Regions from separate parts of the Bradyrhizobium sp. HKCCYLRH3099 genome, predicted to be linked through region 1. Evidence: riboswitches for the same ligand, from Rfam matches in the RefSeq annotation. Region 1 holds a riboswitch; the other holds the start of a gene.
What was found. A riboswitch is a leader RNA that binds a small molecule or an ion and turns the genes downstream of it on or off. The one in region 1 is predicted to bind S-adenosylmethionine.
Positions count from the first base shown of each region.

Region 2: linked by a shared signal. The riboswitch ahead of ACQR1Y_RS10625 (O-succinylhomoserine sulfhydrylase) and the one ahead of metX (homoserine O-acetyltransferase MetX) in region 1 are both predicted to bind S-adenosylmethionine.

Region 1 covers NZ_JBNPTW010000025.1:27,689-34,859, reverse strand. Annotated here, with positions in the region: gene ACQR1Y_RS32040 (S8 family peptidase) at 1-1,661, shown strand, start outside; gene ACQR1Y_RS32035 (GIY-YIG nuclease family protein) at 2,336-2,626, opposite strand; gene metW (methionine biosynthesis protein MetW) at 2,961-3,623, opposite strand; gene metX (homoserine O-acetyltransferase MetX) at 3,627-4,841, opposite strand; SAM riboswitch at 4,933-5,012, opposite strand; gene ACQR1Y_RS32020 (chorismate mutase) at 5,187-6,020, shown strand; gene hisC (histidinol-phosphate transaminase) at 6,060-7,157, shown strand; gene ACQR1Y_RS32010 (prephenate/arogenate dehydrogenase family protein) at 7,154-7,171, shown strand, end outside.
Region 2 covers NZ_JBNPTW010000003.1:534,641-541,811, reverse strand. Annotated here, with positions in the region: gene ACQR1Y_RS10645 (VOC family protein) at 1-251, shown strand, start outside; gene ACQR1Y_RS10640 (SRPBCC family protein) at 262-663, shown strand; gene ACQR1Y_RS10635 (MATE family efflux transporter) at 660-2,132, opposite strand; gene ACQR1Y_RS10630 (2'-deoxycytidine 5'-triphosphate deaminase) at 2,244-3,350, opposite strand; SAM riboswitch at 3,457-3,536, shown strand; gene ACQR1Y_RS10625 (O-succinylhomoserine sulfhydrylase) at 3,613-4,821, shown strand; gene ACQR1Y_RS10620 (GDSL-type esterase/lipase family protein) at 4,897-5,967, opposite strand; gene ACQR1Y_RS10615 (SGNH/GDSL hydrolase family protein) at 6,023-6,781, opposite strand; gene ACQR1Y_RS10610 (OpgC domain-containing protein) at 6,781-7,171, opposite strand, start outside.

The DNA.
Region 1 (7,171 bases):
TGTTCGGGTTTCAGAGCGCCGACCCCGGACAGGCGCCGCTCGGTCCGATGGTGCTCGCCCGCATGGCGCCCGACAAGGCCGAGTTGCTGAAGAGCCAGGCCGGTGCGCGGCTTGCCGTCGAGCGCGACGTGCCGCTCACCTACATGCTCGATCCGACGCTGCCGCAGATGCCCGCGCCGCATGCGCTGCCGAACCCCGGCGTTCTCGTTCCGCTTGCCGACGGGTTCTCGACGACGATCGAAGTGATTGGCGAAAGCGGTCCCCTGCCCGAGACGGAAGTGTATGTATTCGGCAGCGTGTGGCCGGTCCAGGGCGTCACCGACGGCAGCGGCCGCGTCACGCTCCGGATCCAGGGCGAAACGCCCGACACCATCCGCTCCATCCTGATCAAGCCGCGCGTGGATTACTGGACGTTCTGGCTCGAGCGTCCGCAACTGGTGCCCGACAGCGTGAACCGCATCGCCGCTAAGACGCTGGGCGCCTATCTGAACGGCTTCCCCGGCCAGCAGATCCTGGGCTGGGGCCAGCGCGCCATGGGGCTCGATCGTCTGCCCCTCACCTATAATGGTGCGGGCATCAAGATCGCGATCATCGACTCCGGCACGGCGCCGACGCATCGCAATCTGCACGGTGTCTCCATCGGGAAGAGCATCGTCGGTACCGATCCCGCCGCCTGGACCGTCGACACCATCGGTCATGGCTCGCATTGTGCCGGCATCATCGCCGGTGGTCCGGTCGGATCCGGCGGCGGCATTCGCGGCTTCGCTCCGGCGGCCGAAATCCACGTCTGCCGGATCTTCCCAGGCGGCCGCTTCAGCGATCTCGTCGAGGCGCTGGACTACTGCATGGAGCATGGCATCGACGTCGCCAATATGAGTCTCGGTGGTGGCGAGCCGTCGCAGATCATCGAGGACCGCATCCTGCGCGCCAAGCAGTTGGGCCTGGCCTGCATCGTCGCCGCAGGCAACTCATCGGGCCCGGTGCAGTTTCCCGGCTCGACGCCGCACTGCCTGTCCGTCGCCGCGATGGGCAAGTGGGGCGAATTCCCCGAGGACAGCTTCCACGCCCAGCAGGCCCTCGACGGCTTCCGCAGCAGCGACGGCTATTTCCCGGCGAAGTTCTCCTGCTTCGGCCCGGAGATCGACGTCTGCGCGCCGGGCGTCGGCATCGTGTCGTCGCTCCCGTCGGACGGCTTCGGCGCGTGGGACGGCACCTCGATGGCGACGCCGCACGTCACCGGCCTCGCCGCGCTGGTGCTCGCGCATCATCCCGACTTCAAGGGGCCGTTCGCAACCCGCGACGCGCGGCGTGTGGAGCGGCTGTTCCAGATCCTGAAGGAGACGGCGACGCCGTTGCAGTTCGGCGATCCCAACCGTTCGGGCGCCGGCCTGCCGAACGCGATGCGCGCGCTCGGACTCGAGAGCAGCGTCACCACGGCACCCTCTGCCGATCCGTCGCTCGACGTGCTGCGCCGCCTGCTCGGACTGACACAGGGCGCGGCGCCGTCGGCGATCCCGCCGCAGGCGCCGAACGGGAAGCTGAACGGATCAAGCCCCGTTGCGAGGGGGCCGGCGACCACGGCCGGCGCGCAGAGCCCGCCGATCGGTGACCCCACCCCGTCCCAGATCCGCGACATGATGCACAAGGTCGGATTGCTGTAGGCCTCGTGACACGCGCCAAGACCTGTGGACTCACCTGATTGCACGACGGGCAGTTTGCGCATGGATCTCATGCATCAACTGCCCGTCGTGTTAGTTTGTCGCAACGTCGAGCCTTGCCTCGTCGGGCAAATCAGCTGCAGATTTCCGTCCGTCCCGCCTCACTGCAAGAGGGGCGTATCGCGGTCGTCACGAACGCTGAGGTGGGATGCGGTGGGCGTGTCGGGTTGCGCGTGAGTTCGCTCGCGCGGACGAACAATTCCGATGCGCACGGTCAAGTCGCGCGGTCCTGACATCCCGACGCTGATGTCAACTCATGGCGAGGCTTTCGCTTCTCATGGGGATGGTGGCCAGAAAGCCCGGCGCACCAGGGAGAACGCGAAGCAGCCGTCAAACCATCGCGCAGGGAAGGCTGGGTGTTCCCGGCTCGTACCTGTGGTACCTGCCGCCTGCATTTTTTCTCGCAGGCGGGCCATGGGTGCGGCCAGCATCCGGCCTTCCCTGCGCCTCTGCGTTTTCCAGAGGCGAGACTGATGCAGAGCCCGGGCGCGGATGCGCGGCGGGAGGTTTATGCCTTGTCTCAACCACATCGGATCTTTGAAAAGTGAAAAACGCCAACCCCAAGCTCGTCATGGCCGGGCTTGTCCCGGCCATCCACGTCGCTCCGCATCCGCGATCTACATTACGATCGTATCGTAGAGATCGTTCCAGTCGGGGTTGCTTGCAACGATCAGCCCAACCTTCCACGCGCGCGACCAATGCTTGATGTTGTGCTCGCGCTGGATGGCGCTTTGGATATCGTCGAAGATCTCGAAGTAGACCAGCCGCCTCAAGCCATATCGCTTGGTGAAGCCGTCGATCAGACCACACCGATGCTGATAGACGCGTTGCACAAGATTGCTGGTCACGCCGACATAGATCGTGCCATTGGGACGATTGGTCATGAAATACACGTAGCCACCCGCCATCGCGGGATACTACGACGAGCCATTGTCACGAGCAATATGGCAACTGATTTGCTCGTCATGCCCGGGCGCAGTCCCGGGCATCCACGCGGTTCTCAGGATGCCGCACGACGCGGATGGCCGGGACAGGCCCGGCCATGACGGTGGAGAGAGGTCGACCATCACCCACTCCGTCCCATGTCGCAATTGGGTTACTCGTCATGCCCGGGCTCCGTCCCGGGCATCCACGTGGTTCTCAGGGTGCCGCACGACGTGGATGGCCGGGACAAGCCCGGCCATGACGGTTGAGAGAGCGGGACACAAACGTCTACAGCATGCTGGGCAGCGGACGGCGCCCCTACCGCCGTTCCCCCCGGCTCAGCAGAAACACGCCCTGCTCGCCGAACATGTTCCAGAACCACCAGGGCATGGCCACGCGCAATGGACGGCCGTAACTATCAAGAGCGACCGCGCGCTCCATCTTCACGTCGATCTCGTCGCAGAGCTGCACGAAATCCTTGATGGTGCAGAAATGAATGTTGGGCGTGTCGTACCAGGTGAAGGGCAGATTGTCGGTGCGCGGCATGTGGCCGCCGACGAGCAGTTGCAGGCGCAGCCGCCAGAAGCCGAAATTCGGGAAAGTGACGATGGCGCGGCGGCCGATGCGCAGCAGATTTTCGAGCACGGCCTTCGGCCGGCGCGTCGCCTGCAGGGTCTGCGACAAGATTACGTAGTCGAAGGCGTCGTCGGGATAGTCGACGAGATCGGTGTCGGCATCGCCCTGCACCACCGCGAGCCCCTTGGCGACGCAATGGTTGACGCCCTCGCGCGACAGCTCGATGCCGCGGCCGTCGATGCCGCGGCTCTCCAAGAGTTGCAACAGATCGCCGTCGCCGCAGCCGATGTCGAGCACCTTGGAGCCGCGCTCGACCATGCCGGCGATCAACAGATGATCGGGGCGATAGGCCAGCACCTCACCGCCGGAAAAGCCGTCCAGCGGCAACACACCTTGCAGGCTCATGGCTCAGCCTCCCGTCGCAGGCTTGAGGCCGCGCGCCTTGCCGGCCGAGTCGAGAAACGCGCTGGCGATCTCGAAGAATTCGGGCACGTCGAGCAGGAACGCGTCATGCCCCTTGTCGGTCTCGATCTCCGCGAACGACACCCGCGCGCTCGACGCGTTCAGCGCATGCACCAGCACCCGCGACTCCGACGTCGGAAACAGCCAGTCGCTGGTGAACGACACCACGCAGAACCGGGTCTGGATGCCGCGGAACGCCGCGGCCAGCACGCCGTCATGGTCGGCGGCGATGTCGAAATAGTCCATCGCCCGCGTCAGATAGAGATAGGAGTTGGCGTCGAAGCGCTCGACGAAGGACGAGCCCTGGTAGCGCAGATAGCTCTCGACCTGGAAATCAGCATCGAACGAGAAGGTCGGCAGCTCGCGGTCCTGCATGCGGCGGCCGAACTTGCGATGCAGCGCGGCGTCCGACAGATAGGTGATGTGCGCCGCCATCCGCGCCACCGCCAGCCCGCGATGCGGATGCGTGGCCTTGTCGGCGTAGCGGCCGTGATCCCATTCCGGATCGGCCATGACAGCCTGGCGGCCGAGCTCGTGGAAGGCGATGTTCTGCGCCGAATGCCGCGTCGCGCAGGCGATCGCGAGATTCGCGAACACGCGGTGAGGATAGGCCACCGTCCATTGCAGCGCCTGCATGCCACCCATCGAGCCGCCGACCACGGCGAACAGGGTGTCGATGCCGAGATGATCGATCAGCATCGCCTGCGCGCGCACCATGTCGGGAATGGTGATGATCGGGAAGTCGAGACCCCACACCTTGCCGGTCGTCGGGTTCAGCGAGGCCGGGCCGGTCGAGCCCATGCAGCCGCCGATCACGTTCGAGCAGATGATGAAGTAGCGCGCGGGATCGAGTGGCCGTCCGGGGCCGACCAAGGTCTCCCACCAGCCGGGCTTGCCGGTCATCGGATGGCGGTTGGCGACATGCTGGTCGCCGGTCAGCGCGTGGCAGATCAGCACGGCATTGGACTTGTCGGCGTTGAGCTCGCCATAGGTCTGGTAGGCGATCTGGAACGGCGAGAGGTCGACGCCGCAATCGAGCTTGAGCGGCTTGTCGGCGCCGAACTGCGCGACCAGCGAACTCGGATGGTCGACTTCGTGCGAACGCTCTTCCGGCGCAACGCTGCGCAGCGCGGAGGTGGATTTCGGCGTCAGGCCTGTCATGTCTCTCACCCCGGCCTTCCGGCAAGGGCTCCCGAACCACGTGACATATCAGGCCATGAAAAACCCGGCCTGAACTGGGGTTCGGCCGGGATCGATAACGTCCCCGGCCTGTTTAGCGAGTTTTTTAACGTGGCTGCAAGCCGGCCGGCTCAAATGACCACGGAACGAGCAGAAACTAGTCCCGCGGGCGCTCCTCGTCAAGGCAAGCTGGGGTTGACCGCCAATCGGACTTTCCACGGCTGCAGACCAGCCAAGCCTAGGCAGCACAAGGTAAACTTGCTGTTGCACAGGCCCGGCGCATCGGACAGAACGGCACTCGTTCCCCCCGCGCAGAGTGATCCGGACATGTCGAACCCGCCGCCCGCACCGCCCTCGCTCGCCGATCTGCGCAAGGAGATCGACGCGATCGACGAGCAGGTGCACCACTTGCTGATGCAGCGGGCCGACATCATCGACCGGCTGATCAAGGTCAAGAAGACCCAGGAGGTCGGCTCGGCGTTCCGCCCGGCGCGCGAGGCCGACATGATGCGCCGCCTGGTGCAGCGCCATCGCGGCATCCTGCCGCTGGACACCGTCGAGGGCATCTGGCGGGTGATCGTCTCGACCTTCACCTATGTCCAGGCGCCGTTCTCGGTGCATGCCGACGTCTCGGTCGGCGAGTCCGCGATGCGTGACTCCGCGAGGTTCCATTTCGGCTTCGTCGTGCCCTACGTCGCCCATTTCAGCGCCCAGGCCGCGGTTGAAGCAGTGGCGCGCTCGAAGGGCGATCTGGCGCTGGTATCGACGACCTCGGGCCATACGCCATGGTGGATCACGCTCGAGCCTGTCGGCGCGCCGAAGATCATCGCGCGGCTGCCCTTCATCGAGCGTGCCGACCATCCGGCCGCGCTGCCGGTGTTCGCGGTGTCGCGCGTCGCCGACGACGCACTGGTGCTGGAGGTCGAGACCTGGAGCATCCGCGTCTCCGGCTGGAATGCGCAGGTGTCGCGGGCGCTGTCGCCGCTGGCGGACGTCGTCGCGGTGCCCGATACCGCCTTCGACAGCGCCGCTCTGCTGGTGTCGATCGAGGCGCCGTCGAACCTCGACAGCATCAAGGCCGCGCTGATCGCGGCGGGCGCCTCTGTGCGCTCGGCGGCGCTCGTCGGCGGCCATGCGAAACGCTATACGGTTCCGAGCTGAGGCCAACCTTGCGCCCGAGATGATTGTCCGGAGTTGATGATGAACCGCCCCGTGCCGAACCCCGGCATTCTCGACATCGCACCCTACACGCCCGGCAAGAGCCCCAAGCCCGAGCCCGGCCGGAAGGTGTTCAAGCTGTCGGCCAACGAGACCCCGTTCGGCCCGTCGCCGAAGGCCATCGAGGCCTTCAAGAGCGCGGCCACGCATCTGGAGGACTATCCGGAAGGCACCTCGCGGGTGCTGCGCGAAGCGATCGGCCGCACCTACGGCCTCGATCCCGACCGCATCGTCTGCGGCGCCGGCTCCGACGAGATCCTCAATCTCCTGGCGCACACGTTCCTGCGCGAGGGTGATGAGGCGATCTCCACGGCGCACGGCTTTCTCGTCTATCCGATCGCCACCATGGCCTGCGGCGCCAAGAACGTCGTGGCCGCGGAGACCGAGTACCGCACCGACGTCGATGCGATCCTCGCCGCGGTGACGCCACGCACCAAGCTCGTCTGGCTCGCCAACCCGAACAATCCGACCGGCACCTACATCCCGTTCGACGAGGTCAGGCGGCTGCGCGCCGGCCTGCCCGCGCATGTCCTGCTGGTGCTCGACGCCGCCTATGCCGACTACGTCTCGCGCAACGATTATGAGTTCGGCCTCGAGCTGGTGGCGACCACCGAGAACACCGTGGTGACCCACACCTTCTCCAAGATCCACGGCCTCGCGGCACTGCGCGTCGGCTGGATGTTCGGACCCGCCCACATCGTCGATGCCATCAACCGCATTCGCGGGCCGTTCAACGTCTCGGCGCCGGCGATGCTCGCGGCCGTCGCGGCGATCGAGGACACCGCGCATCAGCAGATGTCGAAGACGCACACGGAGACGTGGCGCAACCGGCTCACCGAGGAGATCGGCAAGCTCGGGCTCAAGGTGACGCCGAGCGTCACCAACTTCATCCTGATTCACTTCCCGGCCGAACAGGGCAAGACCGCGGTCGAGGCGGACGAATTCCTGACCCGGCACGGCCTCGTGCTGCGCGCGGTCGCCAACTACAAGCTGCCGAACGCCTTGCGCATGACGATCGGCACCGAGGAAGCCAACCGTCTCGTGATCGATGCGCTTCGTGACTTCATGGGGGCGAAGTGAGCGTCGCAGGGCAT
Region 2 (7,171 bases), on a different contig from region 1:
CCGCCGGCATCGGCCCGAAGGGCGAGCCGGCGCTGTGGCTCTATCTCGACAGGACCGGACGTAGCGGCGCAGCGCATGTCGCCTTCCGCGCCAAGGACCATGCGGCGGTCGCAAAGTTCCACAGCGAGGGGCTGAGGGCGGGCGGCAGCGACAATGGTGGCGCCGGGCCGCGGTTGGATTACAGCCCGACCTACTACGCGGCGTTCCTGCTCGATCCCGACGGCAACAACATCGAAGCCGTGTGTCCGTGAGAGCAACGTCATGGCATCGATCTACAAGGATGTTTCCATTGCACTGCCTGCAGACGCGGTGTGGGCCGTGGTGCGCGATTTCGGCGCGGTCCATACCAGGCTGGCGCCCGGCTTCGTGGTCGATACCAGGCTCGAGGACGATGTCCGCATCGTCAGCTTCGCCAACGGCAACGTCGTGCGCGAGCAACTCATCGATTGCGACGATGCGCGGCGGCGCATCGTCTATGCGATCGACGATCCACGCATGACCCGGCACAGCGCCTCGATACAGATCATCCCGGACGGCGAAACTCGCTGCCGAATGATCTGGATTACCGACGTGCTGCCGCACGCCATCGGGCCTTACATCGCGCAGCAGATGGAGATCGGCGCGCGCACGATGCAGGGCACGCTGGGGAGGCTCGCCGCCTAGCCCGCGCGCCGCACCGGCGGAGCCTCCGCGACGGAAGCAAGCTCGGCCGTGACCACGGCCGGGCTGAGCTCGACCGTGGCCGGCTTCGGTCCCCAACGGGTCAGCATGACACTGGCGAGTGTGAGCACGCCGAGCAGCACCATCGAGGTCGCCGCCAGCATGAAGAACTCGCCTTCTGTCGCGGCATGCTGCAGCAGATAGCTGCCGCCGACGGCAATGAAGACGAGCCGAACCGTCTGCGCGAGCACCGGTCCGAGCACCTTGGCCGCGCCCTGCGATGAGAAATACATCGAGATTGCGAGACCGATGAACGCATACATCGGCGCGGCGATGCGCAGATAATGCGCGCCGGCGGCGCGCGCGCTCGGATCCTGCGTGAAGATATCGACCCACACTTGCGGGACGAACGCAATCAAGGTGGCGAGCGCGCCGACTGACGTGAACGAGACGATGCCGGCCGTCCAGGCGATGCGACGAGCACGCGCGACACGCTCGGCGCCGATCGCCATGCCGACCATCGGGACCGACGCCATGCCGACCGAGAACGCCACGGTGGTCATCATGAACTCCAGCCGGGCACCGATGCCGTAGCCGGCGAGCACGGCGGTGCCGAAGCCGGCCAGCATGTGCGTGAAGATCGCGATCGAGAGCACCGACTGCAGGGGTGAGAAGCAGGCGACCGCACCCACTTTCAGGATGTCCGCGAACATCGCGCCGCTGATCTTGAGGCCCCGCAGCTTCGGCCTGACGCGCGCGCGGCCGGAGAACAGGTACCAGCCCATGACCGAGATGCTGACGCTGAAGGCGAGCAGCGCGCCGGCGGCGACGCCGCGCATGCCCAAGCCGAGGCCCAGACTAAGCGTTCCCCCGAGCACGATCTGCAGCAGCGCGGAGCTCAGGATCATGAACGACGGCAGCTTCATGTTGCCCGTGCCGCGCAGAATGCCGGCCATCGAGTTCATCAGCCAGGGCAACATGGCGCCGCCGAAGAAGATCTGCAGATAGGCCACGGCGTGGGTCAGCACCGTGCCGCGGCCGCCGAGCGTCTCCAGCAGGCCGGGTCCGAACGTGAGCATGCCGACCATGAAGGTCGCGCCGAACGTCAGCGCGATCAGCAGCGCATGCGAAGCCAGCGTCGAGGCGCGGTCGGTGTCGCCGGCACCGAGCGCACGCGCAATCGCCGAGGCGACGCCGCCGCCCATCGCACCGCCGGACATCGTCATGGTGAGGATCACCAGGGGGAACACCAGGGCCATCGCGGCCAGCGCCTCGATGCCGAGCCGGCCGATATAGGAGGTCTCGGCGATGACCACGCAGGTGCCAGCAGTGTTGGCGATGATGTTGGGCCAGGCCAGCGACAGCAATGTCTTGAGGATCGGCCCGTCGGCCACCGCGTTCCGCGCCGGCTTGACGGGCGGCACGGGCCGCCCCTCGCCGACCGGAGTGTCGGCCAGGCCGATCTCGGACATGTTCGCTCCCCGCGTGGCTGCGGTTGGTGTCGCAGCGCAATTATCGGTCGTCTCTAGCACATCGCGGCGTGCGCCGGATGCATTGGGGGTGCGCGCGCGGCGCGCAGCGCGCTACAGGCGGAAGTGCTTGGAGAGCTTCAAGCCCTGCGCCTGGTAGTTGGAGCCGATGCGGCTGCCATACATCGCGTTCGGCCGCGCCAGCATCTTCTCGTAGACGAGCCGGCCAACGATCTGGCCGTGCTCGAGGATGAACGGCACCTCGCGCGAGCGCACCTCGAGCACGGCGCGGGAGCCCTGCCCGCCGGCCCCGGCATAGCCGAAGCCGGGATCGAAGAAGCCGGCATAGTGCACGCGGAATTCGCCGACCAGCGGATCGAACGGCACCATCTCGGCGGCGTAGTCCGGCGGCACCTGTACGGCCTCCTTCGAGGCGAGGATGTAGAACTCGCCGGGATCGAGGATCAGGCTGCCGTCGGGCCGCGCCTTGATCGGCTCCCAGAATTCCTCCACCGGATAGCCGCCGCGGCGGTCGACATCGACGACCCCCGTATGGCGCTTGGCGCGGTAGCCGACATAGCCGTTGGCATTGCTGCCGGAGAGGTCGACGGACAGCGCCACGCCGCCGGTGAGATCGGCATCGTCGCGATCGACCAGCCGCTCGGCCTCGTGCAGCGCGATGAGCTCATCCTCGGACAAGACGGCATCGCGGTAGCGGAAGCGGACCTGGGAGAGGCGCGAGCCCTCGCGCAACAAGACGGGAAACGTCTTGGGGCTGATCTCGGCATAGAGCGGGCCGTGATAGCCCGCGCCGATCATGTCGAAGCGGCGGGTGCCGTCGGCGATCACGCGCGTGAACACGTCGAGCCGCCCGGTCGAGCTCTTCGGATTGGCGGCGGCGACGATGTCCTTCGGCAGCGCCAGGCTCTCCAGCAGCGGCACGATGTAGACGCAGTTGGTCTCCAGCACCGCGCCATCGGCGAGCGCGATCTCGTGCAGCTTCAGCTCGTCGATGCGCTCGGCCACCGTGGAGCCCGGCCCCGGCAGGAAGCTCGCCCGCACCCGATAGGCCACGTCGCCCAGCCGCAAATCCAAGCTCGCGGGCTGGATCTGGCTCTCGACGAAATCGTATTCGGGAATGATCAGGCCGGCCTCGGCCATCGCCACGATCATGCGGTCGGGCAGGATGCCATGGGCGTCGGCGGGAAGCGAAAACGGCAAGACCTGATCCTTTGCCGGAATGGCGGCTATGCGAGCCTATATAGGGTCTTTTGACCGGTTATCCGATGGCTGGCTTGACGGAAAGGCCGGGTGGGACTATGAGCACGACTTATCCCGTGGTGATTTGAGCCGGCCGGCTTGCAGCCACGTTAAATAAGTCGCTAAACAGGCCGGGGACGATTGTGATCCCGGCCGTGAGGAGTTTTCCCAGGCCGGTTTTTTTGTGCCCATCGCCAGGCGCGGTGGTCACGATGGAGGTCACATGTCGAAGTCCCCCGCGAAGGCGCCGGCGTCGTTCGCCCACTACCGTCCCGAAACCCGGCTGGTGCATTCCGGCGGCCTGCGCTCCGAATTCGGCGAGACCGCCGAGGCGCTCTATCTCACGCAGGGTTTCGTCTACGCCACCGCCGAGGAGTGCGAGGCGCGCTTCAAGGGCGAGGATCCCGGCTTCATCTATTCGCGCTTCTCCAACCCGACCACGGCGATGTTCGAGCGCCGCATGATCGAGCTCGAAGGCGCCGAGGCCTGCCGCTCGGCCGCCACCGGCATGGCCGCCGTCACCACCGCGATCCTGGCGCCCCTGCGCGCCGGCGACCATGTCGTCGCGGCCAAGGCGCTGTTCGGCTCCTGCCGCTACGTCGTCGAGGACCTGCTGCCGCGCTACGGCATCGAGTCGACCCTGGTCGACGGGCTCGACCTCGACCAGTGGCAGAAGGCGGTCCGGCCGAATACCAAGTCGTTCTTCCTGGAGAGCCCGACCAATCCGACACTCGACGTGATGGATATCCCGGCGATTGCCGAGATCGCGCACGCGCATGGCGCGCGGCTGATCGTCGACAACGTCTTCGCCACCCCGATCTGGCAGAGCCCGCTGGCGCTGGGCGCCGATGTCGTCGTGTACTCCGCGACCAAGCATATCGACGGCCAGGGCCGCTGCCTCGGCGGCGTGATCCTGTCGTCGGAGGCGTTCATCGCCGAGCACATCCACAATTTCATGCGCCAGACCGGCCCGTCGATCTCGCCGTTCAACGCCTGGGTGCTGCTGAAGGGCCTCGAGACGCTCGCTGTGCGCGTGCGCGCGCAGACCGACACGGCGGGCAAGGTGGCCGACTTCCTCGCCGCGCATCCGAAGATCTCGCGGCTGATCTATCCGGGCCGCGAGGACCATCCGCAGGCGGCGACGGTCAGGAAGCAGATGCGCGCCGGCTCGACCTTGGTCGGCTTCGAGGTCAAGGGCGGCAAGCCCGCGGCGTTCCGCACGCTCAACGGGCTCAAGCTCGCGCGCATCTCCAACAATCTCGGCGACTCCAAGACGCTGGTCACGCATCCCGCAACTACCACGCATCAGCGGCTGACGCCGGAGGCGCGCGCCGAGCTTGGGATCAGCGAGGGCTTCATCCGCTTCTCCGCCGGCCTCGAGCATGCCGATGATCTGATCGAGGATCTCGACGCGGCCCTGAAGGCCGCTTAGCGAATGGCGAATTGGCAGTAGCGAATAGATGGTCCCGTCCCCTATTCGCTACGCGTTATTCCCTACTCGCCCTCGTCACATCGGCCGATAGGTCAACACCTCGGACGGCGCGTTGATGCCGAGCTTCACCTGGCCGACCGAGCGGATGATGTCGTCGCCGAGCAGCTGGGCGAAGCAGGCGTAGCCCCAGTCGCTCATGTGCAGGCCGTCCGAGATCACGAACTCATTCATCGGGATCGCCTGGCGCTCGTGCCAGTCGCGCATCACCTCGAAGCGCGGGAAGATGCCGGCGTGATGCAGCTCGGCGATGCGGCCGAGCAGCTTGTTCATGCGGCTGGCGTTCTCCGAACGCTCGTTGACCCTCGGCGAATATTGCAGATCGACCAGCACGACGTCGGACGCCGCCGCCTGGATCTTGGCGACGCCGTCCTCGACCAGCTTGGCGGTCTCGGTCGGATCGAGGTCGCGCAGCACCGCATTGGTGCCGACCTGCCAGATCACGAGATCCGGATGACGATCGATCACCGACGTCTCCAGCCGTTTCATCATTTCCGGCGCATCCTCACCGCCGACGCCGGCATTGATCACGGTGATGTCGGCCATCGGATATTGCCGGCGCAGCTGCGCTGCGAGCCGGTTCGGATAGTTGTAGTCGGGCGTGCTCGCGCCATAGCCCTGCGTCGATGACGAGCCGAAGGCGACGATGACGACCGGCAGGCCGGAGGCCAATTTGTTCGCCACATGCGGCAGGGAAATGAAATTCTTCTTCGCGACGCCCTTCGGCGGCAGGCAGGGCACGCGGTTGAAGATGTCGCTCGCGGACTTCGCGACCTGCTTGACCTTGTCGATCGCGCGCTCGGTGATGCTGCGCGACTGCGACGGGGTGGCGGCCATGACCGCCGCACTCGCGGGCGACTGCGCGTCCGTCATGGCTGGCGCATTTGCCGGCGGCGACGTCTTGGCCGCAGGATTGACGGCGGCGATCGGACCGGGCGCCGGATTGCCGGCCTGAGCCACCATGACGTGGCCGATGGTCGGACGCAATTCGCTGACCGCAAACTCGGCAGCCACCTCGGCGCCCTGCGCGCGTGCGAGCTGCGGGCTGATCGAGAGAGCCGTCACCAGGACCACGGCAGCCGAAAGCATCTCCCATGTCCCAGATACGCGGCACAATTTATTCGAACACATAGACAACATGACCCTAGTTCTGCTGCGCCGGACCGACATGCGCCGCGTCGATGATGAACTTCGACAGCGCCCGTCCGAGGCAATCATGAACCTGCTTGGCCAGCTCGACCCCGTGCGTCGGATTGAACAGGTCGAAATCGCCCTGCTCGTTCCATTGCCGCATGATCGCGAAGCGATCGAACAGCGGAATGTCGCGCTGCTGCGCCACCACCCGCATGTTGTCGACATAGGGCGGCACGGAAATCAGCGTTTCCGTCCGCGGGCTGTATTGCAGGTTCATCAAGACGACATCAGCTCCCGCTCTCTGCAGCGTCGCCACACCGTCGTCGACCGCCTGCCGGAACTCATCAGGATCGATCGACCGCATGGCGTCGACCGTTCCGGTCTGCCAGATGACCAAATTAGGCCTTTTTCCTTCCACCAGTTTAACAAGATTTCCGGCGATTTCCTCCGCCGTCTTTTTCGGCTGCAGCTCGACCGTCAGGTTGATGGTGACGGCCGGAAGCTTGTCCTTCAGGGCCGCCTGCAGCCGGTAAGGATACGCGGCGGCATCCGCCGTGCTGACGATGGAGGATGAGCGGCTTCCGACGACGAGAATATCCAGCGTGCGGGCGGTCTTGACGGCGTCTGCAACTTTCGGGAGTGGGCTCTCGGTCGTCAGCAGGTAGGCCGGCACCTCGCAATTCTGCGGCGCGTCTTCCGCGCGCGCAGACGCTGCCAGCGTCACCGCCAGCGCTGCGATACCAAACCTTAACCACGAGACGGACTTCATCAGCCCCCTCCCGCCAGATCGGCGTTGCTGCGCGCACCTTTTCGCGCCGCGCCCTTATCGGCCTCACGCTTGTACCACGAAATCAGCGACGCCACCCCCCACATGATGAGGATGCCGCACAGGCTGATCACCGCATGCATCATGGCGCCGCCCGACACTTCGGCAAGCACGAAATGACCCGCGAACGCCAGAAACACGCCGAGGCAGAAGATCTCCAGCGAGTGTTGCCCGCAAACAATCAGCGGCCGCAGCCAGCGTGACTTCAGCAGCGGCCAATCCTTGCGCAGATAGTGCACGGTGAGTGCTGCGAGTGCGAGGAAATGCGCGAAACGCAACACGTCAAGATCGGTCTTGTCGATCGGATACATCCATTGCTCGATTCGGCGCGGC